3 regions of the Pseudomonas entomophila genome follow, and region 2 is predicted to be linked to each of the others. Evidence: riboswitches for the same ligand, from Rfam matches in the RefSeq annotation. Region 2 holds a riboswitch; each other region holds the start of a gene.
What was found. Region 2 has a riboswitch for cobalamin ahead of IM733_RS07900 (ABC transporter ATP-binding protein). Riboswitches for the same ligand answer to the same signal wherever they lie in the genome.

Region 1: it holds a riboswitch for cobalamin, as region 2 does, so the genes downstream of both, IM733_RS03455 (TonB-dependent receptor) here and IM733_RS07900 (ABC transporter ATP-binding protein) in region 2, are expected to answer to the same signal.
Region 3: it holds a riboswitch for cobalamin, as region 2 does, so the genes downstream of both, IM733_RS05190 (CbtB domain-containing protein) here and IM733_RS07900 (ABC transporter ATP-binding protein) in region 2, are expected to answer to the same signal.

What each region holds. Positions count from the first base shown of each region.
Region 1 is NZ_CP063832.1:756,621-766,456, forward strand. It holds gene IM733_RS03445 (restriction endonuclease) at 1-1,365, shown strand, start outside; gene yghU (glutathione-dependent disulfide-bond oxidoreductase) at 1,375-2,220, opposite strand; gene IM733_RS03455 (TonB-dependent receptor) at 2,432-4,558, opposite strand; cobalamin riboswitch at 4,668-4,872, opposite strand; gene IM733_RS03460 (MFS transporter) at 4,951-6,324, opposite strand; gene quiC (3-dehydroshikimate dehydratase QuiC) at 6,865-8,769, shown strand; gene IM733_RS03470 (TetR/AcrR family transcriptional regulator) at 8,916-9,578, shown strand.
Region 2 is NZ_CP063832.1:1,850,304-1,860,139, reverse strand. It holds gene IM733_RS07910 (FecCD family ABC transporter permease) at 1-539, opposite strand, end outside; gene IM733_RS07905 (ABC transporter substrate-binding protein) at 539-1,501, opposite strand; gene IM733_RS07900 (ABC transporter ATP-binding protein) at 1,498-2,274, opposite strand; cobalamin riboswitch at 2,384-2,587, opposite strand; gene IM733_RS07895 (winged helix-turn-helix transcriptional regulator) at 2,610-3,005, opposite strand; gene IM733_RS07890 (ester cyclase) at 3,137-3,691, shown strand; gene IM733_RS07885 (polysaccharide deacetylase family protein) at 3,698-4,678, opposite strand; gene IM733_RS07880 (LysR family transcriptional regulator) at 4,786-5,670, shown strand; gene IM733_RS07875 (TetR/AcrR family transcriptional regulator) at 5,674-6,231, opposite strand; gene IM733_RS07870 (peptidase U32 family protein) at 6,450-8,453, opposite strand; gene IM733_RS07865 (TerC family protein) at 8,882-9,836, shown strand, end outside.
Region 3 is NZ_CP063832.1:1,131,489-1,141,324, reverse strand. It holds gene cobN (cobaltochelatase subunit CobN) at 1-553, opposite strand, end outside; gene cobW (cobalamin biosynthesis protein CobW) at 557-1,624, opposite strand; cobalamin riboswitch at 1,726-1,924, opposite strand; cobalamin riboswitch at 1,985-2,209, shown strand; gene IM733_RS05190 (CbtB domain-containing protein) at 2,317-2,502, shown strand; gene IM733_RS05185 (CbtA family protein) at 2,513-3,208, shown strand; gene IM733_RS05180 (cobalamin biosynthesis protein) at 3,208-3,618, shown strand; gene cobM (precorrin-4 C(11)-methyltransferase) at 3,647-4,399, shown strand; gene IM733_RS05170 (DUF1272 domain-containing protein) at 4,465-4,707, shown strand; gene IM733_RS05165 (response regulator transcription factor) at 4,915-5,529, shown strand; gene IM733_RS05160 (transporter substrate-binding domain-containing protein) at 5,536-8,814, shown strand; partial or broken gene IM733_RS25640 (methyl-accepting chemotaxis protein) at 8,789-9,223, opposite strand; partial or broken gene IM733_RS25635 (PAS domain-containing protein) at 9,326-9,836, opposite strand, start outside.

The DNA of each region.
Region 1 (9,836 bases), 1.1 Mb from region 2:
GAGAAGTTTGCCCGCGAGTTCTTCGTCACATTGTTCGATGCACAGGTGATCAAGACGGTGGGGCGCGGGGCAGACAACGGTGCTGACCTGGTGCTGAAGGTGGGCGATGAGCGTTGGTTGGTCAGTTGCAAGCACTACCAGGGTGGCAGTGTTCCTCGCAGCGTAGAGACGTCGCCACTGGGGGATATGCAGCAGTGGGGCTGCCAGCGGTTCATCGGCTTCTATCTGCCAGAGGCTTCGGACGGATTGGTGACCCGATTGAGGCAGACCGAAGAAAACTGCCCCGAATTCCGTCACGAAATCTTCGATAACAGAGTCATCGAGCGCCACCTGATCTCCAGCACCAGCGCGGACGGCTGGTTGCTGGCCAAGCGTTGGTTTCCGAGAAGTTACGCGAAGATCAGCAGGTCGCTGGTCTATCCGATCACCCATTACAACCACGGGGACATCATTAGCGAGCCGGGTAGTACCCGCATCGAAGGCATCCCCACGCGAATCTGGTTCAACCAAGACAATCCTGTCGCCGCGCAGGAGGCTGCGCAAGCACTCATTGCCCACGCCAATGAGCTGGAAACGGGGCGTGCCTATTCCAGTCTGTTCCTTGAACACATACGCAATTTTGCCTTGATGTGCCCAGGTGCTTTTTTGCGTTATTCGGGAACTGAAGACAAGGACGTGAATATCCGGGGGCTTGCCCCGAGCTGGGACATGGCGCTGGTGAGGCGGCTGTGCCTTGGGCAAAACCGCCATGCGCTGGAAAACCTGTGCCTGGTCTGGTCAATGTGGGGCCACGGCTTGGCCTGCCGGGTCTATCGTTTCGCACGCTATTGGCTGGATGGGGATATCGACGCACAGCAGGCGCTGGGGGTGATGTATGTCGAGGAGCTTGAGGCCCTGCTTGTCGCCTTTGAGCAGGACGAGCTGATCAAGCCAAAGGCCAGGCGCCTGGATCACGACTTGAGCTTCGCCCACGTGGCGGCATGTGGGCAGACACTCGAGCGCGGTTACTACGCGGCACTGATGTGCTTCAGCCCTGGCAAGTTGTATGGCCACCTGTCACGGGAGAGGGCACTGGTACGGTCAGCGATCCGGCATGGGGAGCAGGATCTGTTGCAGTCCGCGATCTGGGCTGTTGCGCAAACATACGAGATGAGCGACTGGCACTACATCGTCCAGAAATCCCCGACATTGGAGGAGCTGCTGGTGTCGATCAACGTCATCGACCATGACTACCTGACCCACGCCAGGGCCCAGGCAGCAGGGCTGCGCTGCCTGAGCGAACCGCTGCTGTCGGTCTGGGAGCCTGAAGGCAGTGTTGACCGGCAGTTGGCCATGGCGTTGGGTTTCATGCCGGATCAAGACTGACACTTTAGTTCAAAGGGCCGTGATGTCTGTTGCCGAGTGCCGCTCTGGCACTTGGCTGGCTTCATCGCCCCAGGTGCGGTTGACCCGGGTGCCGCGCTGCACCGCGGGACGCTGGGCGATGGCGTCGGCCCAGCGTTGCACATGCGGGTACTCGTGCACCGCCAGGAACTCGGCCGCGCCGTACAGGTTGCCGCGCACCAGCTGGCCATACCAGGGCCACACGGCAATGTCGGCAATGCTGTATTCGTCACCGCCCAGGTAGGCGCTTTCGGCCAGGCGGCGGTCGAGTACATCGAGCTGGCGCTTGGCTTCCATGGTGAAGCGGTTGATGGCGTACTCGAACTTTTCCGGCGCATACACGTAGAAATGGCCGAAACCGCCGCCCAGGTAGGGCGCCGAGCCCATCTGCCAGAACAGCCAGTTGAGCGTCTCTGTACGCGCAGCCAGCGACGTGGGCAGGAGTGCGCCGAACTTTTCGGCCAGGTAAAGCAGGATTGAGCCGGACTCGAACACCCGTACCGGCGGCTCGACACTGCGGTCGAGCAGGGCGGGGATCTTCGAGTTCGGGTTGACCCCGACGAAGCCGCTGCCGAACTGGTCGCCTTCGCCGATGCGGATCAGCCAGGCGTCATATTCGGCGCCCGTATGGCCGAGGGCCAACAATTCTTCGAGCAGGATGGTCACCTTCACGCCGTTGGGGGTGGCCAGCGAGTACAACTGCAGCGGGTGCTTGCCCACGGGCAGGTCCTTGTCGTGGGTCGGGCCGGCCACCGGGCGGTTGATACTGGCGAACTGGCCGCCTGAGGGGGCCTCGTGGGTCCAGACCTTGGGCGGGACGTAAGGGTGCTTGCTCATGCGTGAAACTCCTTGAGGCTCGATACGGGCACATACACGTGTGGACTCGCATCTATGCCATGGGTTCGGCGCAAAGGGCAAATGCAATGAGCGCGGGCGCAAGTAGGAGCTTTAGCCGCGATACAGGCACCGCGGTGTCTGGCCACCCGCTTCGCGGGTGATCGCGGCTGAAGCCGCTCCTACAGAAGTTGTGTCAGGTCAATGGGAAGGGTCAGAAGCTGTAGTCGACCGTGGCGAAGTACGAACGCGGCGCGCCGAGCAGCCATTGCTCGCCGCTGTGGGCCGAAACCACGTAGTCGCGGTTGAACAGGTTGTTCACCTGCAGGCCGAGACGCACGTCCGGCAGCACCTGCCAGCCGAGGTTGGCATCCACCACGGTATAGCCCGGCACGGCCTGTTCGTTGTCGACGCTGGCATAGCGCTCATCTACATAACGCAGGCCCACGCCGGCATCCAGCGTCTGACCGAAGCCTTTGCTCAGCCACAGGTTGGCGGTGCGCCGCGGCACGTTGGCGGGGCGGTTGCCGGCACGGTCCATCACCCCCTGCGCCGTGCTTTGCAGGTACTCGTCGTATTTGGCCCGCACCAGCGCGGCGTTGGCCGACAGCTGCCACTGGTTGCCCAGCGCCAGTTCCAGCGAGGCCTCCAGGCCGTCGGAGGTCTGCTGCCCGGCCTGCTGCTGGGTCTTGCTGGCCGGGTCGTAGACCAGCAGCTTCTTCTTGACGATGTGGTAGGCCGCCAGGGTCCATTCGCCTTGGCCGTCCCAGAAGCGCTGCTTGACGCCGAACTCGGTCTGCTTCGCCTCGGTGAGGTCGAAGTCCATCTGTTTCTGGCTGAGGCTGATCAGGTTGCCGACGCCGTCCTCGCTGGTGGAGTACTGGCCGTAGACCGACAGATCGTCGCTGAGCGCATAGACCAGCCCGGCGCGCCAGTTGCCGCCGCGCAGGCTGACGTCGCTGCGCGAGCCATCGATCAGGTTGTCGCGGTCGATGTGGTTCTGGTCGCGGCGCACGCCGGTGACCAGCGACAGGCGCTCGGTCAACTGGGTACGGTTTTCCGCGAACAGCGCGACGGTGTGGGTGGTGGAAAGGTTTTGCGGGCGCAGCGGTGAGGCGCTGTGGAACCCACTCGGTGCCGGGTTCCATGGGTCGACCAGGTCGACGCCGTCGTCGTTGTAGGGCGCGTTGCTGTCGACGTTGAAGCGGATCTTGTTGTACTCGACACCCACCACGGTCTTGCTCGCAAGGCCGAACAGCCCGTGGTCGAAGGTGAAGCTCTGGCGGTCGCCGAGCTGCTCCTGGTTGTGCTTGATCTCCAGGTAGCTGCCCCGTTGCAGCAGGCCCTCATCGGCGTTCCAGGTGTAGTCCTCGGCGTTGCGCCAGTGGCGGCGGCTTTTGATGTAGTACAGCAGGTTGCTGGCCGAGACCGTGTCGCTGAGCGTCCAGTCGGTGGTCAGGCGCGTCCACTCGTCGTGGTAGCGCTGCACGTCGTTCTGCACGTTGTAGTTCTTCTTGCGCAGGCTGTCGCGGTAGTGGCCGTCGATCAGCGGCGTGCCAAAGTAGTTGGCCGGCTCGGCGTCGCCACGCTCGTGGGCGAGGGTGAAACTCAGGTCGTCACTGGCATCGAAGCGCAGGGCGGCGCTGAGCGACAGGTTGCGCGAGTCGGTGCGGTCGACCCAGCCGTTGCCTTCCTGCTTGTTGAGGGTGACCCGGTAGCTCAGGCGTTCGCTCAGGCTGCCGCCGCTGTCCAGCCCCAGCTGTTGGCGATCCCACGAGCCGTAGCCCAGGCGCAGGCGGTTGTGGATCTCGCCGGCGAAGGGTTTTTTCGGGATCACGTTGACCACCGCGCCGGTGGCGCCTTCGCCGTACAGCACCGACGCCGGGCCGCGCAGCACGTCGATGCGCTCGACCATCCACGGGTCGACCGGGAAGGTCAGGGTGCCGGCGCCGGTGTACAGCCGCGCGCCGTCGAACAGTGTCATCACCGAACCCTGGCCGCTGAAACCGCGCGCCGACAGGCCGGTGCCGCCATCACCGGGGGTGCCGATGAAGGTGATGCCCGGGGAGCGGGTCACGGCGTCCTGCACGGTGAGGTTGTTGCGTTGCAGGATCTGCTCGGCGCTGATGCTGCTGGTGCTGGCCGGGGTTTCCAGGGCGCTGAGGTTCAGCCGTGAACCGGCCTGGGTCGGGGTGGCCAGGTCGATGGCCGAGGGCTCGCGGGTCTCGGTGACCGCCGTCGAGGGCAGGGTGAGCGGGGCACCCTGGTGGTCGTCGGCCAGGGCCGGGAGCGAGACGGCCAGGCAGGCCGCCAGGGTGTGAAGCTTGTTGAATCGGGACATGTCGTTCCACTGCTGCAGGAATGAATGGATCCCGGTGGAAAACACGCAAAGGCGAACCACATACGCAGGCGCGCACGCGATGACCGGCCTGCGCCCGCCCACCGCGGGTTGCCAAGTAAGGCTTCAGGCCGGTCTCCGGGCTTGCGAGGGGCATGAAACCTTCACCTTCCCATGCGGGTGCACAGTGGTCTGTCGAAGGGGTCGCTCGCTTACCGTTGCGGGGGCAGCGCCGGACTTGTCGTGACAACGACTCACCGGCTTCCCGTTTCACCCTGCGCACGGCGGCGCAGGACACCTGAAACTGGCGCGCATCTGACCATCGAACGAGGGGGGAGTCAATCATCTGGATGGGCCAGGCACTGTCAGTGCGCGACAGGTCTGCCCCGCGGCGTTCAATGCCCGAACGCTTTCAGGTTGCCCTTGCGGTTGGCTTCATAGGCTTCCTGCGCCATGGGCGTTGCCTGCGGGTTGCCCAGGTCTTCCATGGCCAGCCGGTGGGTCTCCGGCGCCAGGTATGCCGCGAACGCGCACACGCAGGTGATGAAGAATGCCAGCCCGCCCACCACCAGCGGGATGTTGTCCGAGCCCGGCGGTGCCACGGTGGCGAACAGCGCCGGCAGCATGGCGGTGAGCATGGTGCCGACGTTCTGCGCGATGGCCATGGCCGAAACCCGGTAGCGGGTCTGGAACAGCTCGGGGTAGAAGCTTGGGAACACCGCGTTGTAGCCCTGGTAAACCATGCCCCACATGACGATCGAGGCGGCGAAGGCCAGTGGCACGTTGTGGATGCTGATCGCATACAGGTAGACAAACGCCAGCAGGCCCGAGCCCAGGCAACCGGCGATCATGGTCGGGCGGCGGCCGATCCTGTCGGAGAGGTTGCCGACGAAGGGGATCACCAGCACCGCGACGATATTGCCCACCACCGGGATCCACAGATACACGCTCTTGTCGAAGCCCACGCCGTAGGCCGGCTGCACCGCGTAGGCCGCGCCAAAGATGGTGGCGACCACCGGGATCACGTTCATCAGCGCCATGAACATCACCAGCACCATGTGCTTCCAGCTGTGACGGAAGGCTTCGCTGATCGGCGACTTGGCGACCTTGTCCTGCTGCTCTTCCTGGACGAAGGCCGGGGTTTCGTGGACCTCCTTGCGGATGATGAAGCCGGCCAACAGCACCAGCGCGCTCATCAGGAACGGAATGCGCCAGCCCCATTCGTTGAAGGCCTCGCTCGGCATGAAGTAGGCCAGCGGCAGGAACACCGCCGCCGCCATCACCTGGCCGGCCTGCACGCCCTGCAGCGTGTAGCTGGCGTAGTAGCCACGGCGGCCGAACGGCGCGTGCTCCATGATCATCGAGCTGGCCCCGGAGATCTCGCCGGCCACGGCGAAGCCCTGGACCAGGCGCAGCAGCACCAGCAACGCCGGGGCGAGCAGGCCGATGTCGTGGTAAGTGGGCAGCAGGCCCACGGCCATGGTCGACAGGCCCATCAGGAACATGCACAGCAGCAGCACGTTCTTGCGCCCGCGGGTGTCGCCCCAGTGGCCGAGCACGAAGGCGCCCACCGGGCGGGCCAGGTAGCCGACGCCGTAGGTGGCCAGCGAGGCGATGATGGCCATTTTCGGGTCGGTGGAGGGGAAGAAGATCTGCGGGAAGATCAGCGCCGCGGCCTGGGCATAGATGAAGAAGTCGTAGTACTCGAGGGCAGAGCCGATCCATCCGCTGGCGGTGGCTTTCTTGGCTTGGGAGCTTGTGCGGGCCATGTTGTCTCCGTTGTTCTTGTCGGTGGCCGAAAGGTCAGCGCGCACAGGGCGCGTGAACCGTGGGGCGATAAGGAGAAGACGAACGTGACGGTGCGGATCGCAGGGCGAGGAACGTGAGCATAGGTCGGTACCCGTTTTATTGAACTTATTATGTGGTGACGTTGGGCGGTGCGGCGCAGGACCCGCCGAACGACCGGCGTGGCAGCGAGAAAGGCCGGCGGGGCCTGCGACTGGTGTTCATGGTTGTTCACGGGGGTGGGTGAATCAATTCGCCGGAACGGGTTTTGTTCGGTAATCGAACGAAAACTAACTGTTCCGTACAAAGTTCGTTGCCGGGGTGACTTTACCTGCGAATAATCGCTCATGCCAGGCCGATTGATGGGCTGTCGTTACCGCTGCCCTCATCGATCTGGCATGACCTCTGTAGGAGCGGCTTTAGCCGCGATGCAGGCGCTGCAGTGCCTGGCATCTGCTTCGCGGATGATCGCGGCCGAAGCCGCTCCTAAAGAGGAACGCCCCACAACAACAAGGAACCCCAGCATGCAGCGTTCGATTGCCACCGTGTCCCTCAGCGGCACCCTGCCGGAAAAGCTCGAAGCCATCGCCGCCGCGGGTTTCGACGGCGTCGAGATCTTCGAGAACGACCTGCTGTACTACGCCGGCAGCCCGCGCGAGGTGCAAAAGATGTGCGCCGACCTCGGCATCGCCATCACCCTGTTCCAGCCTTTCCGTGACTTCGAAGGCTGCCGCCGCGACCGCTTGCACAAGCAGCTCGACCGCGCCGAGCGCAAGTTCGACCTGATGCAGGAGCTGGGCACCGACCTGGTGCTGGTGTGCAGCAACGTGCAGCCCGACGCCCTGGGCGACGAGCAACTGCTGGTGGACGACCTGCGCCTGCTCGCCGAACATGCCGGCAATCGCGGCCTGCGTATCGGCTACGAGGCCCTGGCCTGGGGCCGCCACGTCAACACCTACCAGCAGGCCTGGAACCTGGTACGCCAGGCCGACCACCCAGCGCTGGGGGTGATCCTCGACAGCTTCCACACCCTGTCGCTCAAGGGCGACCCCCGGGCCATCCGCGATATCCCCGGCGACAAGATCTTCTTCGTGCAGATGGCCGACGCGCCGCTCCTGGCCATGGACGTGCTGGAGTGGAGCCGGCATTTCCGCTGTTTCCCGGGGCAGGGCGAGCTGAACCTGGCCGGTTTCCTCGCACCGATACTTGCCACCGGCTATCGCGGCCCACTGTCGCTGGAAATCTTCAACGATGGATTTCGCGCGGCGCCGCCCCGGCAGAATGCCGCGGACGGCTTGCGCTCGCTGTTGTACCTGGAGGAGAAAACCCGCCGCCAGCTCGAGCACGAAGCGCGGCAGGTGGAACCGGGCGTGCTGTTCGCGCCGCCGGCGGCCAGCACCTACGGCGGCGTGGAGTTCCTCGAGTTCGCGGTCGACGAGGCGGTGGGCGCGCGGCTCGGGGTGTGGCTCAAGCGCCTGGGTTTCGCCGAGGCGGGCGAGCACCGCAGCAAGGCGGTGCGCCTGCTGCGTCAGGGCGACATCAACATCGTGCTGAACGCCGAAGCCTATTCCTTCGCCCACAATTTCTTCGAGGCCCATGGGCCGTCGTTGTGCGCCACCGCCTTGCGGGTGAAGGACGGCCAGGCGGCCTTGCAGCGCGCCACCGCCTACCGGGGCCAGCCCTTCCGTGGCCTGGTCGGCCCCAACGAGCGGCAGATCCCTGCAGTGCGCGCGCCAGATGGCAGCCTGCTGTACCTGGTGGAGCAGGAGGCTCACGGCCAGACCATCTACGACAGCGATTTTCACCTTGCGCCGGGCGTACAGGGCACAGGTGGCCTGCAACGGATCGACCACATGGCCCTGGCCCTGCCGGCCGAGGCGCTGGACAGCTGGGTGCTGTTCTACAAGAGCCTGTTCGACTTCACCGCCGATGACGAGGTGGTGCTCCCCGACCCCTATGGCCTGGTCAAGAGTCGCGCGCTGCGCAGCCCGTGTGGCACGTTGCGGGTACCGCTGAACATCTCCGAGAACCGCAACACTGCCATTGCCCACGCGCTGTCCAGCTACCGGGGCTCGGGGGTGCACCATATCGCCTTCGACTGCGACGACATCTTCCGCGAAGTGGTGCGGGCCAAGGAGGCCGGGGTGCCGTTGCTGGAGATCCCGCTGAACTACTACGACGACCTGGCGGCGCGGTTCGAATTCGACGACGAGTTCCTCAGTGAGCTGGCGTATTACAACGTGCTGTACGACCGCGACGCCCAGGGCGGTGAGCTGTTCCACGTGTACACCGAGCCGTTCGAGGAGCGTTTCTTCTTCGAGATCATCCAGCGCAAGGGCGGTTATGCCGGGTATGGCGCCGCCAATGTCGCGGTGCGCCTGGCGGCGATGGCCAAGCGGCGCAGCGAACGCCCGCGCCCAGTCCTGTAGGCGCCAGCCTTGCTGGCGAACCGGGGCCAGCACGGACCCCAGGTTCACCAGCAAGGGCGCCGTGGGGCGCACTCACACCGCGCTTCCCTGCGCCGTCCGGCTCACGGATAATCCCCCGGATTCCTATAACGAGCCTGTGAGTCGGTATGCGTGATTCGGTAGCCAAGCCTGAAGTCGAAGGGGCGCGCAAAGCGCGCAAGAACAACCCGGAGAAGACCCGCGAGAATATCCTCCAGGCCGCCATCACCGAGTTCGTCCAGCAGGGCCTGGCCGGCGCCCGGGTCGACGCCATCGCCGAGCGCACCGCCACCTCCAAGCGCATGATCTACTACTACTTCGGCAGCAAGGAGCAGCTGTACGTCGAGTGCCTGGTCAAGCTCTACGGCGATATCCGCAAGACCGAGCAGCGCCTGGACCTCGAGTCGCTGCCTGCCGAACAGGCGATCCGCCGGCTGGTGGAGTTCACCTTCGACCACCACGACCACAACGTCGATTTCGTGCGCATCGTCTGCACCGAGAACATCCACTACGGCGAGTACGTCAAGCAATCGCCGGTGATCCGCGAGATGAGCAGCCTGGTGCTGGAGTCGCTTGGTCGCACCCTGCAACGTGGCGTGGAGGAGGGCGTGTTCCGCCCGGGCATCGAGGTGATCGACCTGCACATGCTGATGAGCGCGTTCTGTTTCTACCGGGTGTCCAACCGCCACACCTTCGGCGACATCTTCCAGATCGACCTGGCCGACGAGCAGATCAAGCTGCGCCACAAGCAGATGATCGGTGACGCGGTGATGCGCTACATCAAGGCCTGACCTGGCGGCACTGCAGCATTAGCGAGGCTCATGCTTGTCGCCAATGCGGCCCGTTTTACATTTTCATGACCACTGTCCAATATCCCCCTCGCAAAACGTTTTAAGCATATTCCCTCGTATCAGGAAGATGCTTCGCATCAAGGACGATGCACTCTTCACACAGGTCTTCGGCCGCCAGCCTACGCGATAACCTCGCGCGGCCCGGCCTGGCCTGGGTGAGGTCTGTCTTCAGGCCATCATGAAGAGGAGGGGCTGGCG
Region 2 (9,836 bases):
GTGTAGAGCAGCAGGTTGGCCAGCGCCATCACCACGAACGACACCGCCACGCCGGCCAGCAGCAGCCGCTCGCTGTCCAGGCGGCCGCGCCGGCTGGCCACGCCCAGCACCAGCAGCATGCAGCCCAGGGCGCCGAGGAACGCCGCCAGTGGCAGGCTCAGCACGCCGGCGAAGGGCCCGAGGAACAACACCACCAGCACGGCGCCCAGCACGGCCCCGGAGCTGACCCCCAGCAAATGCGGGTCGGCCAGTGGATTGCGTGTCACGGCCTGCAATGCGGCCCCAACCTGCGCCAACCCGGCGCCCACCAGCGCGCCGAGCAGCACCCGTGGCGCGCGGATCTGCCAGACGATCTGCTCCTGGCCACGGCTGAAGTTGCCGGCCTCGGCAAGCCCTACCTGCTTCAGAACGATGTCCAGTACGTTGGCCAGTGGCACCTGGGCCGCGCCGAAACCGAGCGAAACCAGGCAGGACAGCAGCAGGGCGGCCACCAACCCGACGAGCAGCAGCCGGTAGGCCGTGGGGCTGCGTAGCGGCATCACGGCCGCGCCTGCGCGAACAGTTGCGGGTGCAGGGCAGCGGCCAGCTGTTCGATGGCATCGGCGTTGTCCACCGAGGGCGTCACCTGCAGGTAGGACAGCACCACGAAGCGACGTTCGCGAATGGCTTTCACATCGGCCAGCGCCGGGAGCTGGAGCAGGAAATCGCGCTTCTGCTGCCAGGTGGTCGGCCCGTAGTCGACGATCGCGATTATGTCGGGGTCGCGTTCGACGACGCTTTCCCAACTGACTTCGGTCCAGCTGGCTTGCACGTCGGTCATCACGTTGTCGCCGCCGGCCGCCGCGATCAGCGCCTGGGGCATGCCCAGGCTGCCGGAGGTGGTGGGGCGGTCCTCGCCGCTGTCGTAGAGGAACACTTTGGGGCGGTCGTGGACGTTGGCGAGGGTCTTGGCAACCTTGGCGATACGCCCGCGCAACTGGGTGACCAGCGCCTGGGCCCGTGGCGCCACGTCGAAGATGCGCCCGAGGTTGTCGAGGTCGGTGTAGAGGTCGTCGAGGCTTGCCGGGTGCCGGGGCATGATCCGCGAGCAAGACTCGCTCAATTCGTAGACGGGGATACCGAACGACGCCAGGCGCTGCGGTGTGAGCGTCCCGCCGACCTCCATGCCGTAGCCCCAGCCGGCGAACAGGAAGTCGGTGTCCACGTCCAGCAGGTTCTCCACCGATGGGTAGCGTGGCGCCAGTTCCGGCAGGCCCGTCAATGCCTGGCTCAAGGAGGGGGCAAGGGTTTTCCAGCCGCTGATGCCGCTGTAGCCGATCATCCGCTCGCGCAGGCCGAGGGCCAGGAGCATGCCGGTCAGGTTGATGTCGTGGCTGACCGCCCGTTGCGGTGCCTGCTGGAAGGTCACCGTGCGGTCGCAGCTGCGTACGTTCACGGGGTAGTCGCTGGCTGCCGCCACGAGGGGCAAGGCGGCGAGCAGGGGGAGTAACGATCGCTTCATGCGGGGCTGATCCAGGTGATGCGCGGGTGATGGGCCAGGGGGTGGCGGTCGACCAGGGCGCGGGTGCCGAAGACTTCGGCCAGGCACTGCTCGGTCAGCACCTCGGCGGGCGTGCCGCCGGCTTTGATGCGGCCTTGCTCGATGACGTACAGGCGGTCGCAGAAGGCCGCGGCCAGGTTCAGGTCGTGGAAGCTGGCCAACAGGCCCAGGCCGGTGCCGCGCAGGTGCTGCAGCAGGGCCAACTGGTAGCGCGGGTCGAGGTGGTTGGTCGGTTCGTCGAGCACCAGCAGGCGCGGTTGCTGGGCCAGGGCCCGGGCCAGCAGCACACGCTGCTTTTCGCCACCGGACAGGTGGGCGAAACCTTGCTCGGCGCGGTCTTCCAGGCCCAGTTGGCGCAAGGCGGCCTCGATGGGCGCCGGGTCGCCGTCGCCGTCGAGCCAGCCAAGGTGCGGCGTGCGGCCCATGGCGACGACGTCGCGCACGCTGAGGCCGAAGTCTTCGGGAAACTCCTGCAGCATCACCGCGATGCGCTGGGCCACCCAGCGCGGCGGGCGTTGCCAGACATCCTCACCCTCGAGCAGCACGCGCCCGGCCTGTGGGCGGTTGAAACGGTAGGCGCAGCGCAGCAGGCTGGTCTTGCCGCTGCCGTTGGGGCCGATCAACCCAACGAACTCGCCGGGGCGCACTTCGAGCGTGACATCGTCGAGCAGGCAAGGCTCGCCGGTAGCGGGTGACCAGTGCAGGCGCTCGATGCGCAGGAGGGGTGAAGACATGCGGACGCGCCCGTAGCGAGAAAGTGAAGCCCGGCGAGGTGGACGCATGAAGGCATTGCAGGCAGCGGGCTGCCCCAAGACCGGCACGCGCCCGCCCACCGCGGGAGTTGCCAAACAGAGGTTGCAGGCCGGTCTCCGGGCTTGCGAGGCGCACGGGCATTCACCTTCCCATGCCGTTGGCACAGTGGTCTGTCGAATACCTTGCTCGCTTACCGTTGCGGGGGCAGCGCCGGACTTCTCGCTGAACGAGGCACCGGCTTCCCGTTTAACCCCTGGCACGGCGGCCAGGGACACCTGAAACAAGGGGCGCATCTGAGCATTTATGCGCGGGCGAGTCAATCAAGGTGGCGCGCAGCCTGGCGGTCGTAGTGCTGCTGGGCCAGCTGTATCGCAGGCATGTTCGACTCCGCCCAACGTGCCAGGCGCTCGACCGTGTCGCCCAGGGTCGCGCCCAGTTCGGTCAGCGCGTACTCGACGGTGGGCGGCACGGTGGGATGCACTTCACGCTCGATCAGCCCGTCGCGCTCGAGGCGCTTCAGGGTTTGCGACAGCATTTTCTGCGAGATCCCGGCCATGTCCCGGCGCAGTTGGTTGAAACGCACGCGTTCACCGGCGCTGAGGCGGTCGATCAGCAGCAGGGCCCATTTGTCCGCCAGGCGGTCGAGCACCATCCGCGCGGGGCAGGCGAGGGCGAATACGTCATAGGCGGGGCATTCCCGGTAATGGGCCATACGGGGTTACTCCAGGGTGACCAGGTGAGTGGAAAGTGCCTTCTTGAGGGCTTGGCGCCAACTGGATAGGCTTGTCTGCATGGTTCGCGGCCGCGCCATGCCTTCTCTGACGACACTTTTAGGAATTGAACATGAATACCGAATCCAAGGTTTCGGGGCTGCGTGCCGGCCGCTGGTTGACCCCTCTGGTGCTGGCGGCTGCCGCGAACCTGTCCAGTGCCGGCGAACTGGTCACGCCAGCCGTGCTGGTGGTCGACCACAGCCCGCCCAAGGCACAGCTCGAACAGCAGATCCTCGCCGCCCGGCGCTACGACACCTTCTGGAATACCGGCGACGAAGCCATGGCCCGCGCCGCGCTGGCCACGGACTTTCGCGACAACACCCTGCCGGCGGGGCGGCCGCAAGGTATCGAAGGCCCGCTGAAAGCCTCGAAGGCCTTCCGCGCGGCGGTGCCGGACCTGCGCTGCGAGGTGTTGCAGATGATCGTTGCCGGTGACCGGGTTACCGCGGCCCTGCGCTTTACCGGGCATTTCACTGGCAAGCTGGGCGAGCGCCAGGGGCAGGGCGAGGCCATCGACTTCATCGCCATGGACATCTATCGCATCGCCGATGGCCGCATTGCCGAGGACTGGCACCTGGAAGACAACCTGACCTTCCTGCAGCAGGCCGGGCTGGCCGCGCGCTGAGCGCAGTCAGTCGAAGACCCTGGCCGGGTTCAGCGGTGCATTGCCCTGGGCCAGGGTCCAGCGGGCGATCTCGTCCTTGCGCAGGAAGGCCACGCCGGGGTGGGACTTGGCATAGGCGATGAACTGGTCGAGGGCGTGGGCCACGGTCGGCGTGCCGCCGATGCGGTCGTGGGCCGACAGCGACATCAGCCGGCGCCGCTGGCGGCCTTCGGCATACAGCACGTCGAACTCGTCCTTGAGTTCCTGCAGCAGGGCGGCGCCGGTCATCGCGGTGGAGCCGGCGATGCGGCCGATATCATTGTTGCGCAGGGTGTAGGGCACCACGACGAAGGGTTTGCCGCGTACCGGGGTGATCGACGGCTCGTCCCGGGACAGGTCGTCGATGTGGTAGAGGAAGCCCAGGTCCTGGAGGATGTTCAGGGTGTCCCGGGAATGGCGCATCCAGAAGGCGTTGAAACCCACCGGGCGTTGGCCGGTAACCCGTTCGACGATGGCCGCCGCCTGCTCGTAGTGACGGCGTTCCTCGGCGGGCGTCAGGCTGTATTGCGGTGCCCAGTACAGGCCATGGGCCGCGGCCTCGTGGCCGCGACGCACCACTTCGGCGGCAAGCTCCGGGTAGGCTTCGACAGCCTTGCCGACCATGTGCGAGGTGACCTTGATACCGTGCCGGTCGAACAGGTCGAGCAGGCGCGGCACACCCTCCAGCGGGCCATAGCGGTACCAGCTGGGGGCAATGGTGTCTGGGTAGCGCGCATCCAGCGGCGGGAACGGGCTTTCAGCGTGGGCGGGCTGGCTGCCCGACTCGAACTGCAACGAGATCGAGATCACCAATTGCGCGCCGTTGGGCCAGAACGGCCCGCCACCGCCTGCCGGGGCGGGGCTGCTGCGGGGCGGGGTGGCGGCGCCACTGGTCAGCACCGTGCCTGCGGCCGCTGCGGCGATGCCGCCGACGAGGGTGCCTTTGACGAAATCTCTCCTGCTGGTCATCGATAGTCTCCCGATGGGGTGGGTAGGGGAGGCGTCAGTGTAATTAGTGGGTAAATCGCTAATAATCAGGTGGCAGACAAATTCATATTTCGGAAAAAGCGAAAACCATGCTGGATAACCTGGCGCTGTTCCTGGCCATCATCGAAAAAGGCAGCCTGTCAGCCGCAGGCCGTGAGCGGGGGCTGTCGCCAGCGACGGTGTCCGAACGCCTGTCGGCGCTGGAGGCTCACTACGGCGTGGCGCTGCTTACCCGCACCACGCGTTCGCTCAATCTTACCGACGAGGGGCGCGTGTTGGCCGATGGCGCGCGGCGCCTGCTGGCCGAGGCCGACGAACTGGAAGGGCGCATCAGGCATGGCAGCGAGAACATCGCGGGGCTGATCCGCCTGAGTGCGCCGGTCGACCTGGGGCAGAACGTCATCGCACCCATCCTCGACCGCTTCCTGGCGGACCATCCGCAGGTGGCCATCGACCTCGACCTTACCGATGGCTATGTCGACCTGGTGGGGCAGGGCATCGATTTCGCCATTCGCTATGGCACATTGGCCGACAGCTCGTTGCGCGCGCGGGTGCTGGGGGACAACCGCAGGGTGGTGTGCGCCGCGCCGGAGTACCTGCAACGTCATGGCATCCCGGCCCATCCCGATGAGCTGGCGGACCACGACTGCATCGTCATGCGCTTTGGCATCCATGCCGAGCGTACCTGGCCGTTTCGCCTGGGGGGCAACGCATACCCCGTGCGGGTCAGCGGGCGTCGGGTGGCCAACAATGGCGAACAGGTGCGGCGCTGGGCGTTGGCCGGGCATGGCCTGTGCCTGAAGTCGATCCGCGATGTGCAGGCTGACCTGGACAGCGGCCGGTTGGTGGAGGTGCTGGCCGCCTACGGCGCTGGTGAGGTAGCGCTGCAGATCGTCTACCCGCCGAGCCGGGTGCAGCCACGGCGGGTGCGGGCGCTGGCCGAGGCGATTGTCGCGCGGCTGGCCGCGCCCTGAGCGTCAAGCCGGCGTGCGGGCACCGTTCAGGAACAATTGCTCCAGGGCCTGGGCGGTGTTGGCGCTGGCCGCGCGCCCGCGACGCTCGGCGTCGACCATGCCGTAGATCATGGTCATGAACATTTCGGTGAACACCGCCGCGCTGATGTCGATGCGCAGCACGCCCATCTGCTGGGCGCGCAGGAAGAACGCATCCATGGCCTGGGTGTAGGCCTCCCAACGGCGGTCTTCAGCGTTGTTGAGCAGGGTGTCGGGGCGGTACTGGAACATCAGGAACACCAGCATTTCGCGGTGTTTGAGGTGTTCGGCGATCAGGTGGCGCAAGGCGTCCAGGGGTTCGGCCCGCTCCAGGTCGGCCTCCTGGATGACCAGGTTCAGCACCTGCTCGCCATGGTCCTCGAGCAGGTTCACCAGGTTCTCACGGGTGCCGCAGAAGCGGTGCAGGGTGGCCTTGCTGACGCCGGCGGTTTCCGCCAGCTCTTTCAGGGTGGCACGCGGTTGAATCACGATGGCATGGGCAAGCGCCTTGAGCAGGCGTTCTTCTTGGAGGGATCTACGCATGAATGACCTCGAGTCGATGATCGCCCGCAGGTGCCGATGGCGGGCGAAAGCTGACGAAAGATCGTGGACTATAACATATGAGACGAAATTAGCTCATATGAGACTTTTAAATTCTGCGGACCTGTAGAAGCCGGCTTGCCGGCGAACCAGGCAACGCGGTGGCTGGCACCGGCTGTGCCGGTGTTCGCCGCCAAGCCGGCTCCTACAGGGGGTATCGCTTAGTGCGGTGCGCGGGGGATGGTCTTGAGCAGGTCTTCCGGGCTGATATGCCCGACCACCTGCGCCACCGCCGCGCTGCCCGGGGGCGGCAGGTCGATGATATGGCCCTTCATCTTGCCGATCACATGCATCTCGCAGGGCTTGCAGTCGAACTTCAGCGTGAGTACCTCGTCGCCCTGGATCAGCTGCATCGGCGCGACCTTGGTGCGCACGCCGGTGACGCCCTTGGCCTGCTTGGGGCACAGGTTGAAGGAGAAGCGCAGGCAGTGCTTGGTGATCATCACCGGCACTTCGCCGTGCTCCTCGTGGGCTTCGTAGGCTGCGTCGATCAGTTGCACGCCGTGACGGTGGTAGAAATCGCGGGCCTTCTGGTTGTAGACGTTGGCCAGGAACGACAGGTGCGACTCGGGGTACACCGGCGGCGGCGTGGTCTCGGCCTTGCGCCCGCCACGCGGGTGCGCCTTGACCCGCGCTTCGGTCAGCGCTTCGATGGCTTCGCGGCGCAGGGCCTTGAGCTGCGAGTTGGGGATGAAGTAGGCCTGCGGTGCATCGAGTTCGATGGCCGTGGCGTGGTACATCGTAGTACCCAGCTGACCAAGCAGGTCATGCAGTTGGTCCAGTGCCTGTTGCGGCTTGTTGGCGGCACCGAACGGCCCGTCGAGGGCCACTTGCACACTGACACCCTCTTCACTGCCGAGCGTGAGCATCAGGCGCTGCTCGCGCAGCACCGCATGCCACTCGACACCCACGCGGCGCTCGGCGGAGGTGCGCTGCAGGGCCTGTTGCCAGTTGTGGTCGAGGTTGCGCGACAGGGGGTGGTTGGGGCGCAGCTTGTGCAGGCCTTCGGGCATTTCGTTGGGCTCGACGCGGTAGCGGTAGCGCTTCTGGCCGTCTTCCTCGGACTCGCTCTTGAGCTCGGCGATGTTGGCGCGGAAGCCCACGACCTCACGCTTGACCAGCACATTGAGGCCGTCGCCGTTGGTCAGCGGCACGTCGGTGGCCACCAGCAGGTCGCGCTTGCCGACTTTCTCGACCACGCCCACCGGCAGGCCGGTGAAGGTGGGGGAGTCGAAGGCGCCGATGTCGATCTTGCGATCACTGACGAAGTAGTCGGTGCTGCCGCGGTGGAAGGTCTTGTCCGGGTCCGGCACGAAGAAGTGCTCGGTGCGCCCGCTGGAGGCACGGGCCAGCGCCGGGCGGTCTTCGAGAATCGCGTCGAGCTCCTTGCGGTAGTGGGCGGTGATGTTCTTCACATAGCCCACATCCTTGTAACGGCCCTCGATCTTGAACGAGCGCACGCCGGCATCGACCAGGTCGCGCAGGTTGGCGGTCTGGTTGTTGTCTTTCATCGACAGCAGGTGCTTCTCGAACGCCACCACGCGGCCCTGGTCGTCCTTGAGCGTGTACGGCAGACGGCAGGCCTGGGAGCAGTCGCCACGGTTGGCGCTACGCCCAGTCTGGGCGTGGGAGATGTTGCACTGGCCGGAGAAGGCCACGCACAGCGCGCCATGGATGAAGAACTCGATGGCCGCGTCGGTCTCGGCGGCGATGGCGCGGATCTGCTGAAGGTTCAGCTCGCGGGCCAGCACCAGTTGCGAGAAGCCGGCCTGGTCGAGGAACCTGGCCCGCTCCAGGGTGCGGATGTCGGTCTGGGTGCTGGCGTGCAGCTCGATGGGCGGGATGTCCAGCTCCATCACCCCGAGATCCTGGACGATCAGCGCGTCGACCCCGGCGTCGTACAGCTGGTGGATCAGCTTGCGCGCCGGTTCCAGCTCGTTGTCGTGGAGGATGGTGTTGAGGGTGGTGAAGACGCGCGCGTGGTAGCGGCGGGCGAACTCCACCAGCTCGGCGATATCGCTGACTTCGTTACACGCGTTGTGGCGCGCGCCGAAGCTCGGGCCGCCGATGTAGATGGCGTCAGCGCCGTGCAGGATCGCCTCGCGGGCGATGCTCACGTCACGGGCAGGGCTGAGCAGTTCCAGGTGATTCTTTGGAAGGGACATGTCGTTATAGGTCGGGCTGTCACGGTAAGGCGGGCATTGTAGCGGTGATTTGCAGCGGGAGCATCCTTGGTCTGCCGGGAGGCCGGCGCTAATGGCGCGCAACATGAAACGATGGTCTGACACGGCCTCTGTAGGAGCGGCTTTAGCCGCGATCACCTGCAAAGCGGGTGCCAGCCACCGCGATGGCTGCATCGCGGCTTAAGCCGCTCCTACAGGGTTCAGCGTTCAGCGCCAAACGTGCCCGGGGTCATCTGTTACAGCTTTTGTAATAGTTTCGCGCTATCAGAAAAATCTGCATCGATTGTAGGATCGACATCCCATTTTTCGAACAAGGTCTATATGAGCACCTTCGCGGAGCCCCCCAGTCCCCGGCCGTCCCGGCCAACCTTCCCCCGTCCTCGTGACGCTTTCCCCGTGAGTACCCGCTGATGGAATGGCTAGCCGACCCCACGGCCTGGCTGGGCCTGTTGACGCTGATCGTCCTCGAACTGGTGCTGGGTATCGACAACCTGGTGTTCATTGCCATCCTGGCGGACAAGCTGCCGCCGCATCAGCGCGACCGCGCGCGGGTGATCGGCCTGTCGTTGGCGCTGATCATGCGCCTGGGCCTGCTGGCCAGCATCTCGTGGATGGTGACCCTGACCGCGCCGTTGATCGATATCTTCGGCAAGACCTTCTCCGGCCGTGACCTGATCATGCTGTTCGGTGGTGTGTTCCTGCTGTTCAAGGCCACCATGGAGCTGCACGAACGCCTGGAAGGGCATGTCGCCCAGTCGGGTGGTGTGGCGCGTCATGCCGCCTTCTGGCCGATCGTGGCGCAGATCGTGGTGCTCGACGCGGTGTTCTCGCTGGACGCGGTGATCACCGCGGTGGGCATGGTCGAACAGCTGTCGGTGATGATGATCGCGGTGATCTTCTCCATCGGCATCATGATCGTCGCCAGCAAGCCGCTGACCCGCTTCGTCAACGCTCACCCGACGGTGATCATGCTGTGCCTGGGCTTCCTGATGATGATCGGCTTCAGCCTGACCGCCGAGGGCCTGGGCTTCCATATCCCCAAAGGCTATCTGTACGCGGCCATTGGTTTCTCGCTGCTGATCGAGCTGTTCAACCAGCTGGCCCGTGCCCGCCGCAAGCGCAGCCTGCAGCAGCATCGGCCGCTGCGTGAACGCACCGCCCACGCCGTGTTGCGCCTGATGGGCGGGCGGCGGGTGGAGGCCGACGAACTGGGCGAGGAGATCGCCGACCTGGTCGAGGGTGGTGACGAGCACGTGGTCTTCGACCGCCGCGAGCGGGTGATGATCAGCGGCGTGCTGAACCTGGCCGAGCGGCCGATCCGCACGTTGATGACCGTGCGCGCCAAGGTCGACGTGATCGACCTGT
Region 3 (9,836 bases), 720 kb from region 2:
TGGCCTTGTTCGGGTGGTAGACCGCGGTGCGCGGCAACGGTTGCGGCTCCTGCCACGGATAGTCACGCCCGAGCCACAGGTTGGCCAGGCAGTTGAACAGGTTGACGGCGTTGGCCTTGCCGCCCTGGCGCAGGTAGTGCCAGAGCCGCTCGGCCTGCTCGCCACGCACCGTGCCCAGGTCGGTCAGTTGCGGATCGGGGCGATCATCGCCCGGCACCAAGATCAGTTGCACGCCTCGGTTGGCCAGTTCCACCAGTTGCTCGACACCATAGCGCCAGTAGCCGACGCCGCCGTGCAGCGAGACCAGAATCACCTTGGCGTGGCGCAGCACCTCGTCGACATAGAGATCGACCGAGGCATGGTTCTGCACCTGCATGGGGTTGGCCAGGCGCAGGCTGGGAAAGTCCTCCGGCAACTGCTCGGCGGTTTCGGCCAGCAGTGCCAGGTGCGAATCACCGCTGCAGAGGATCACCAACTCGGCGGGAGTCTGGCCGAGATCGGCGATGCTGTCGTCCGGCACGAAGCCGCCGGGCTGGGTCCGCAGCAGGTGCATGGGTCAGGCGCCCAGGGCCTGGCGCAGGCGCGCTTCCAGTTGCGCGGCATCGAGGTCCTGGCCGATCAGCACCAGGCGGGTGATGCGCGGCTCTTCGTTGCGCCAGGCGCGGTCGAAGTGCTTGTCGAAGCGGGTGCCCACGCCCTGGATCAGCAGGCGCATCGGCTTGCCGGGGATGGCGGCGAAGCCCTTGGCGCGCAGGATGCCGAACTCGGTGACCAGTTGCGTGAGGGCGTCGAGCAACAGGCTTTCGTCGGCTTCGGGCAGGTCGAGGGAAATGGAGTCGAAGGCGTCGTGGTCATGGTCGTCATGGTCATCGCCATCGTGGTGCGAATCGTGGTGGGTGCGCCGGCCATCGATATGCGCCTCGGACTCGGCACCCACGCCCAGCAACACCTCCAGCGGCAGGCGACCGCTGCTGGCCTCGATCACCTTGACCGCCGGCGGCAGCTCTTCGGCCACTTCGGCGCGGACCTTGGCCAAGCCTTCTGAATCAATCAGGTCGGCCTTGTTCAACACCACCAGGTCGGCGCTGGCCAGTTGGTCGGCGAACAGTTCGTGCAGGGGCGACTCATGGTCGAGGTTGGGGTCGAGCTTGCGCTGGGCGTCGACCTGGTCCGGGTAGGCGGCGAAGGTGCCCGCTGCCACGGCCGGGCTGTCGACCACGGTGATCACCGCGTCGACGGTGCAGGCGTTGCGGATTTCCGGCCACTGGAAGGCCTGGACCAGAGGCTTGGGCAGCGCCAGGCCGCTGGTTTCGATGAGGATGTGGTCCAGGTCGCCGCGACGGGCCACCAGTTCGCGCATCACCGGGAAGAACTCTTCCTGCACCGTGCAGCACAGGCAACCGTTGGCCAGCTCATAGACGCGGCCATTGGCCTCTTCTTCGCTGCAACCGATGCTGCACTGTTTGAGAATTTCGCCATCGATGCCCAGCTCGCCGAACTCGTTGACGATCACCGCGATGCGGCGGCCCTGGGCGTTGTCGAGCATATGGCGGAGCAAGGTGGTCTTGCCCGAGCCGAGGAAGCCGGTAACGATGGTGACGGGGAGCTTGGCCAGTGTTTTCATGTCGCGGTGCCCTTGGCGGCTGTGGCGCGGGCATGCAGGACGATAGCCACGGGCCGTGCCGGCCTGGCTGGTTCGCCACCGGATCACCCCGCCCGGTTGAAAGTCGAAAACGTCACGAGGCAGGTCTCCTGGCTCGCACTGCGCCGACAAGAATGCCAGCTGGATGGCGCCTTCCCGCGCGTGCGCAGTGGCTGTGCCGATCCGTTCCAGTGCCTACAGTTGCGGGGGCAGCCGCGGCATCGACCGCGTTCCCGTCTTAGCTCCGGCCAACGCCGGAGAACCTCGAAGCGGCAAGGCTACGCAGAGCCTGCCTTGCGGTCAACCGCCGCCGCCATTGACGCAAGGTTCGCCCCATGATTTGCTAGCGCACTGCGTTCAGGTGCCCCCTTGGGGTGAAACGGGAAACCGGTGCGTCACGCGTCTCTTTGCAAGAGGCCGGACAATGCCGGTGCTGCCCCCGCAACGGTAAGCGAGTGAAGCGTCTTGACCACTGTGCCCGTCGACACGGCATGGGAAGGTGACGCCAACAACGGAGCCCCGCTCCACCTCGCCAGCCCGGAGACCGGCCTGACGCCACATGAACACCCCGCGGTGGGCGGGCGCTGTCGCATACCTGGGCGAGCTTCGCCCGGGGTCGCCGCGCTTGCCCGTTGCCCCAATGCCCGACAAAAGCAACAGCAGAGGAACGCGTCATGCCCATCACCAGCACGAAACACAGCATCGCCACCCCCGTCAGCCTCAGCCAGCGCATGATCATCGCCATCGGTGCCAGCCTGCTCGGCCTGTGCCTGGTCTACTTCGCCGGTTTCTCGCACATCGAGGCGGTGCACAACGCCGCTCATGATACCCGCCACAGCGCCGCCTTCCCCTGCCACTGAGTACGCCCGCATGATCACGCGCATCGCCCGTACCGCGGGCTTCAGCGGGCTGCTGGCCGCCCTGCTGTTGACCCTGCTGCAAAGCTTCTGGGTCGCTCCGCTGATTCTCCAGGCGGAAACCTACGAGAACGCCGCCCCCGCCGCCGAACACCACGCGCATGGCGAGGCCGCCGCGCCCCACGAACATGAGCACAGCGCCGAAGCCTGGGCGCCGGAGGATGGCTGGCAGCGTGTGCTGTCCACCACCGGCGGCAACCTGGTAGTGGCGGTAGGCTTCGCCCTGATCCTTGCCGCGCTGTACAGCCTGCGCGAGCCTGGCCGTGTCAGCACCGGCGCGCTCTGGGGCCTGGCCGGTTTCGCCGTGTTCTGCCTGGCCCCGACCCTGGGCCTGCCACCCGAACTACCTGGCACTGCCGCCGCCGACCTTGGCCAACGCCAGACCTGGTGGGTCGCTACCGCCGCTGCAACCGCAGCAGGTTTGGCATTGCTGGTGTTCGCCCGTCACTGGCTGCTCAAGGTGATCGGCGTCGCCCTGCTGGTCATCCCCCATGTCATCGGCGCGCCGCAACCGCCCGTGCATGAGAGCCTGGCGCCGGAAGCCCTCGAAGCGCAGTTCAAGATCGCCTCCTGGCTGACCAACGCCGCCTTCTGGCTGGCGCTGGGCCTGCTCAGCGCCTGGCTCTACCGTCGCTCCAGCCACGCTTGATGTCCCTGCATCCCGCTCAGCCGGCGTTGTACGCCGGCTTTGGCTGCCGTCGCGGCTGCCCGGTCGAGACACTCTCGGTGCTGCTGCGCCAGACCCTGACCCTTCACGCCTTGCCCCTTTCCTGCCTGCGCGGCATCGCCAGCATCACGCCCAAGGCGCGTGAGCCCGGCTTGCTGGCGCTGGCTGAGCGCCTGGGGTTGCCGTTCATCTGCTTCGATGCCCCACATCTGCTCGGTTTCGAAGCGCAGCTCACCCAGCGCTCCGCCGTCGCCTACGCCCAGACCGGCTGCTGGGGCGTAGCCGAAAGCGCGGCACTGGCCCTGGCCGGCCAGGCATTCACGCCGCCACGCCTGCACATCCCGAAACAGACCCTGGCTGGCGCCACCCTGGCCCTGGCCATCGGCGGATAATCCGCCCTCCCACCTGCAAGGAATTCCCATGACGGTCTACTTCATCGGCGCCGGCCCCGGCGACCCGGAACTGATCACGGTGAAGGGCCAGCGCCTGATCCGCCAGTGCCCGGTGATCATCTATGCCGGCTCCCTGGTGCCTCCCGCCGTGCTCGAAGGGCACACCGCCCAGACCGTGATCAACAGCGCCGAACTGCATCTGGAGCAGATCGTCGAGGCCATGCGCCAGGCCCACGCCGCTGGCCACGATGTGGCTCGGGTGCACAGCGGCGACCCCAGCCTGTACGGCGCCATCGGCGAGCAGATTCGCCACCTGCGCGAGCTGGCCATCGATTACCAGATCGTGCCGGGCGTCACCGCGACCGCTGCCAGCGCCGCCCTGCTGGGGTGCGAACTGACCCTGCCCGACGTGGCGCAAACCGTGATTCTCACCCGCTACGGCGACAGCTCGCCGATGCCACCCGGGGAGCAGTTGGCCGACCTGGCCCGGCACCGCAGCACCTTGGCCATCCATCTGGGGGTCAAGCACCTCGCCCGAATCGTCACCGAACTGTTGCCCCACTACGGCGCCGACTGCCCTGTCGCGGTGGTGCACCGCGCCACATGGCCGGACCAGGACTGGGCCAAGGGCACTCTGGCGGATATCGTCGAGCGCGTAGCGGCCAAAGGCTTCCGGCGCACAGCGCTGATCCTCGTCGGCCATGTACTGGGGGATGCCCCCTTCGCCGATTCGGCCCTTTACCGCGCCGGGCACGCCCACCTCTACCGGCCCGGCCCATGAGCCATTTGCCGCCACCCCTCACGTCGTAGCACACTGGGGCTTTCACGCCTACTGGAAACCCCAACATGCTCGAACTACGCCCCAACTGTGAGTGCTGTGACCGTGACCTGCCAGCCGAAAGCCCGGACGCGCTGATCTGCTCCTTCGAATGCACGTTCTGCCGCGCGTGCAATGATCGGCATTTCCACCACCAGTGCCCCAACTGCGGTGGCCAGCTCGTCTCGCGGCCGACCCGTACCGGCAAGGCGCTGGACAACAACCCTGCCTCCACCCAGCGAGTGATCAAAAAGCACTCAGCCTGCGCCTGACCCCCTTCCCAGACAGCTTCAACGGAGGTGTGCCCAGCCTCCTTTTGTAGGACTTTTCAACAAAATAGCTGCGCATAATCAACACACCTATACTCGCCTATTACCAAGGATCCTGAATCCCCGTAAGGTGCGCGCTGCCTACAGCTGACCCGCGAAACGACTTTCGAACGGAAACAGGAAGCGGGTCCACATCAACAGGAGTTCCCCATGACATCCGTGCTGTTGGTCGATGACCACCACATTGTCCGGCTGGCCGTGCGCATGCTGCTTGAAAAAGAGCGATTCACCATCGTCGGTGAAACCGGCAAAGGCAAAGAAGCCGCGCGCCTGGCCGCGGAAACGAAGGCCGAGGTGGTAATTCTCGACATCGGCCTGCCCGACCTCGACGGCATGGAAGTGATCAAGCGCCTTAAGCTGCTCGTGCCCGCGCCCCGGATCATGGCCCTCACCGGCCAACCCGCCGACCTCTACGTGCGCCGCTGCATGGATGCCGGCATCAGTGCATTCGTCAACAAGGACGAGGATCTCGACGCCCTGCTCTTCGCCCTCAAGGCACTGGTCAAGGGCTACTCGACCTTCCCGCAGATGGCGGTCAACAGCAACACCCTGGACAGCGAGAAAGAGCGCCTGGGCAGTCTGTCCAACCGCGAAATGGAAGTGCTGCGCCGCCTCTGCGCCGGGCAGAGCAACAAGCTGATCGGCCAGCAGATGAACCTCAGCGCCAAGACCATCAGCACCTACCGCGGCCGGATTCTGGAAAAGCTCAAGGCCGAGTCGCTGGTGGAAATGGTCGACCTGGCCAAACGCAACAACGTGGCCTGACCGATGATCGGGCGCACCCTGCCGTGCGTGCTGCTGGCCGCACTGCTGTCGTTGTCCGCTGCGGCGCAATCCCCCAGCGAAAGCCGCCATTTGCTGGCACGCGCCCTGAGCGCAGCACAACCACTGGCGCTCGATGCGCACGATCGCCAGTGGCTCGCCGCGCGCAAGACGCTGGTGCTCGGCAGTTCGCGCCCCGACTACCCACCGTTCGACATCAACACCAGCCAAGCCGACTACGAAGGACTGAGCGCCGACTACGCCGGCCTGATCGCCGAGCAGTTGGGCGTCCCCATCGAGATCCGTCGTTATAGCAATCGCGCGCAGGCCATCGCCGCATTGCGCAGCAGCGAGATCGACTTGCTGGGCACCTCCAATGCCTTCGAGGCCAACGATGCCGAGCTCGCCCTCAGCCAGCCCTACGCCGACGACCTGGCGGTGATCGTGTCGCGCCAGCGCGCCGCCCTGGGCGAGGACGATGCCCTGGCCGGGCGCAAGCTGGCCATGGTCGACCATTACCTGCCCCTGCAGGCCGTGAAAAAGCTCTATCCCCGCGCCCACGTCACGCTCTATCGCTCAACGCTGGCCGGTATCGCCGCGGTGGCACTGGGCCAGGCCGACGCCTACCTGGGCGATGCGATCAGCAGCGACTACATGATTGCCAAGGGTTTCCAGGGCATGGTCAAGGTCGACCACTTCGTCAAAGTACCAGTCAGCACCTTCGCCTTTGCCCTGGCTCGCGACAACGCGCGCCTGCTACGCCTGGTGGACACGGCCCTCAGCCGTGTCGCCGACAGCGAGCGGCTGAACATCCTGCGGCGCTGGACCAGCGGCAGCACCAGCCTGTTGCTCGACCGCCGGCTGGACGCGCTCACCGCCGAGGAGCGCAGCTGGATCGCCAGCCACCCGACCATTCGGGTGATGATCAACACGACCCTGGCGCCCTTGAGCTTCACCGACAGCCAGCAGCAACCACGCGGCATCGCCCTGGACCTGCTGCAGCGTATCAGCCTGCGCACCGGCCTGAACTTCCAGATCGTCGAGTCCGAGTCGTTCGAGGACATGGTCGAGGCCACCGCCCAGGGCAAGGTCGACATGATCGGCGCCATCGGCTATGGCAACGACCGCGCCCAGCGTCTGCGCTACACCCGCCCGTACATGATCAGCCCGCGCGTCCTGGTGATGCGCCAGGACGCCGCGCCGTTACCTGCGAACCAGCCCCTGAGCAGCCAGCGCGTAGCGCTGCTGCGTGGCTCGCCGCTGACCAAGGAGCTGCTGCGCGAATCCCCCAGCATGCGTGTATATGAAGCGGAGAACCCCCTGCAACTCATGGAGGCCGTGGCCAATGGCGACGCCGACGTGGCCGTGAGCTCGCAGGTCAACGCCGTCTACTTCATCAACCAGGTGTTCAAGGGCCGCCTGCGGGTCGCCGGGCTGCAGGGCGATGAACCGGCACTCGCCGCCTTTGCCGTGAACCCCGCACTGCCCCAACTGCAGGGCATCCTCGACAAGGCCCTGTTAAGCATCCCGCCTGACGAGCAGGAGCAACTGGTCAACCGCTGGCGCACCAACGCCGTGGTCAGCGACAGCCCCTGGCGCAACTACCGCACACTGGCGCTTCAGGTGCTGGTGCTGGCCGGTGTGCTGCTGGCGGGCGTGGTGTTCTGGAACACTTACCTGCGCAAACTGATCCACCAGCGCACCGACGCCGAACGCGCCCTGCAGCAACAGCTTGCGCTCAGCCGCGGGCTGCTCGAACAGTTGCGCCAGGCGAAAAACGACGCCGAACAGGCCAGCCAGGCGAAAAGTACCTTCCTGGCGGTCATGAGCCACGAAATCCGCACCCCGATGAACGCGGTGATCGGCTTGCTGGAACTGGCCCTGGAGGACAGTCGTCGTGGCCACAGCGACACCCAGGCGCTGGAAACCGCCCACGGGTCGGCAATCGGCCTGCTCGACCTGATCGGCGATGTACTCGATATCTCGCGCATCGAGTCCGGGCACATGACCTTGCAACCGGTGGCCACCGACTTGACCGGCCTGGTCAAGGCCACCATTCGGGTCTTCGAGGGCAATGCCAGGCTCAAGGGCCTGCAACTGCACGCGACATTGCCCGACGCGCCGTGCTGGGTATGCGTCGACCCCCTGCGCTTCAAGCAAGTGCTGTCGAACCTGTTGAGCAATGCCACCAAGTTCACCGATCAAGGGCAGATCGATGTCACGCTGACGACGAACACCCTCGGCAAGCCTGGCCTTCAAGTGGCGTTGCAGGTGAAGGATACCGGCAAGGGCATCAGCGCCAGCGACCAGGCCAGGCTGTTCAGCGCCTTCTCCCAGGTCGGAAGCCAACAGGCCCGCCAGGGCGCCGGTCTGGGCCTGGTGATCAGCCGCAACCTGTGCGAACTCATGGGGGGCGAACTTACCCTGCAGAGCATCGAAGGCCTGGGCACCCAAGTCGATGTCCACCTCAGGCTGGCAAGCGCCAGTGCTCCGGTAACCGAATCCCCCGCGAAAATCGTGTCCTCGTCCATGAACGGCCCGCTGCACATACTGGTGGTGGATGACTATCCCGCCAACCTGCTGCTGCTCGACAAACAGTTGCGTTCGCTCGGCCACCGTGTGGCGCTGGCCGACCAGGGCGAGGCGGCTCTGGCGTTGTGGCAGGCGAACCGCTTCGATGTGGTGATCACCGACTGCAGCATGCCCATGATGGATGGCCATGAGCTGACCCACCGGATTCGTGGCTTGGAACATCAAGGCAAGTTGCCTGCCTGCTACATCATCGGCGTCACCGCCAATGCCCAGGCCGAGGAACGCCAGCGCTGCCTGGAAAGCGGCATGGACGAGTGCCTGTTCAAACCCATCGGGCTACAGACGCTCAAGGCTGCCCTGGCGCCTATCGGCGCCATTACACCGGCGCTGGAGCAAGCCCCGCCGCGCGCCAGCGGATTCGACCTGGAACTATTGCGCCACCTCACCCAGGACGATACGCAACTGACCCGCCGCCTGCTCCAACAATTGGCGCAAAGCAACGGCGAAGACCTGCAGGCCCTGCATGCCTTGGGCGCGGAACCCAGGCCAGCAGCCCTGACGCTATTGGTGCATCGAATCAAGGGTGGCGCCAGGATGCTCAAGGTCAGGGCCGTGGTCCAGGATTGTGAAACACTCGAGCAGGCCATTGCCCAGCATCAGCCGCTGGCCCCGGCGCTCGAACGTCTGCGAGACAGCCTGCAGAACCTGGAGCGCGAGCTGCACGATGGCCTCAGTGCAATTGCAGAGTCGAGCTGATCTGGCTGATGGCCTCCACTACGTGGCGCGAGCCCTGCTGGATCTCCATGATCACCGTGCCCGCTTCGTTGGCCAACTCCACGCCGAGCCCCGTACGGGTCAGGCTCGACTGCATGCTGGCGACCGCCGTCAATGACAGGTCGTGGTTCTGCCGCACCACGTCGACGATTTCCAGGGTCGCCTTGCTGGTGCGCGCGGCCAGGCTGCGCACCTCGTCCGCCACCACGGCGAAGCCACGCCCATGGTCGCCTGCGCGCGCCGCTTCGATCGCCGCATTGAGCGCCAGCAGGTTGGTCTGGTCGGCGATGCCACGGATGGTCAGGACAATCTGCCCGATCACCTCGGACTGCTTGCTCACCGCGTCGATGCTGCGTGCGGCCTCGTTGAGCTCGGCGGAAATCTGCTCGATGACCGCCACCGTCTGCTGCACCACCTGTGTACCTTTGCGCGCACAGGCGTCGGTCTGCACGGAGCTGGCGTGGGCGGCGTCGGCGGCGGTCTGCTGGGTGCTGACCTGGTGGGTGATGTCGCTGGCGAACTTCACCACTTTGTACAGCCGGCCCTTGTTGTCGAAGATCGGGTTGTAGGAGGCTTCCAGGTACACCGTCTGGCCCTGCTTGTTGACCCGCTCGAAGCGGTGCGAGTGGTACTCGCCACGGTTGAGCGAGGCCCAGAAGTCACGGTATTGGGCCGACTCGCGCTCGTGGGGCAAGCAGAACAGCCCGTGATGGCGCCCCACCACCTCTTCCAGGCGATAGCCCATGGTGTCGAGGAAATTCTGGTTGGCCTTGATCACCCGCCCGGCCGGGGTGAACTCGACCACCGCCATGGAGCGGCCGATGGCCTTGAGCAGGCTTTCGCTCTCGTGCTCCTCGATCACGTGGCGGGTAATGTCGGAGGCAACCTTGATCACGCTGGTGACCTGCTGGCGCGCGTCGAGCACCGGCATGTAGCTGGCTTCCAGCCACACCTCGCGCCCGGCCTTGTCCAGGCGTTCGAAGGTGCCGCTGATGGCCTTGCCC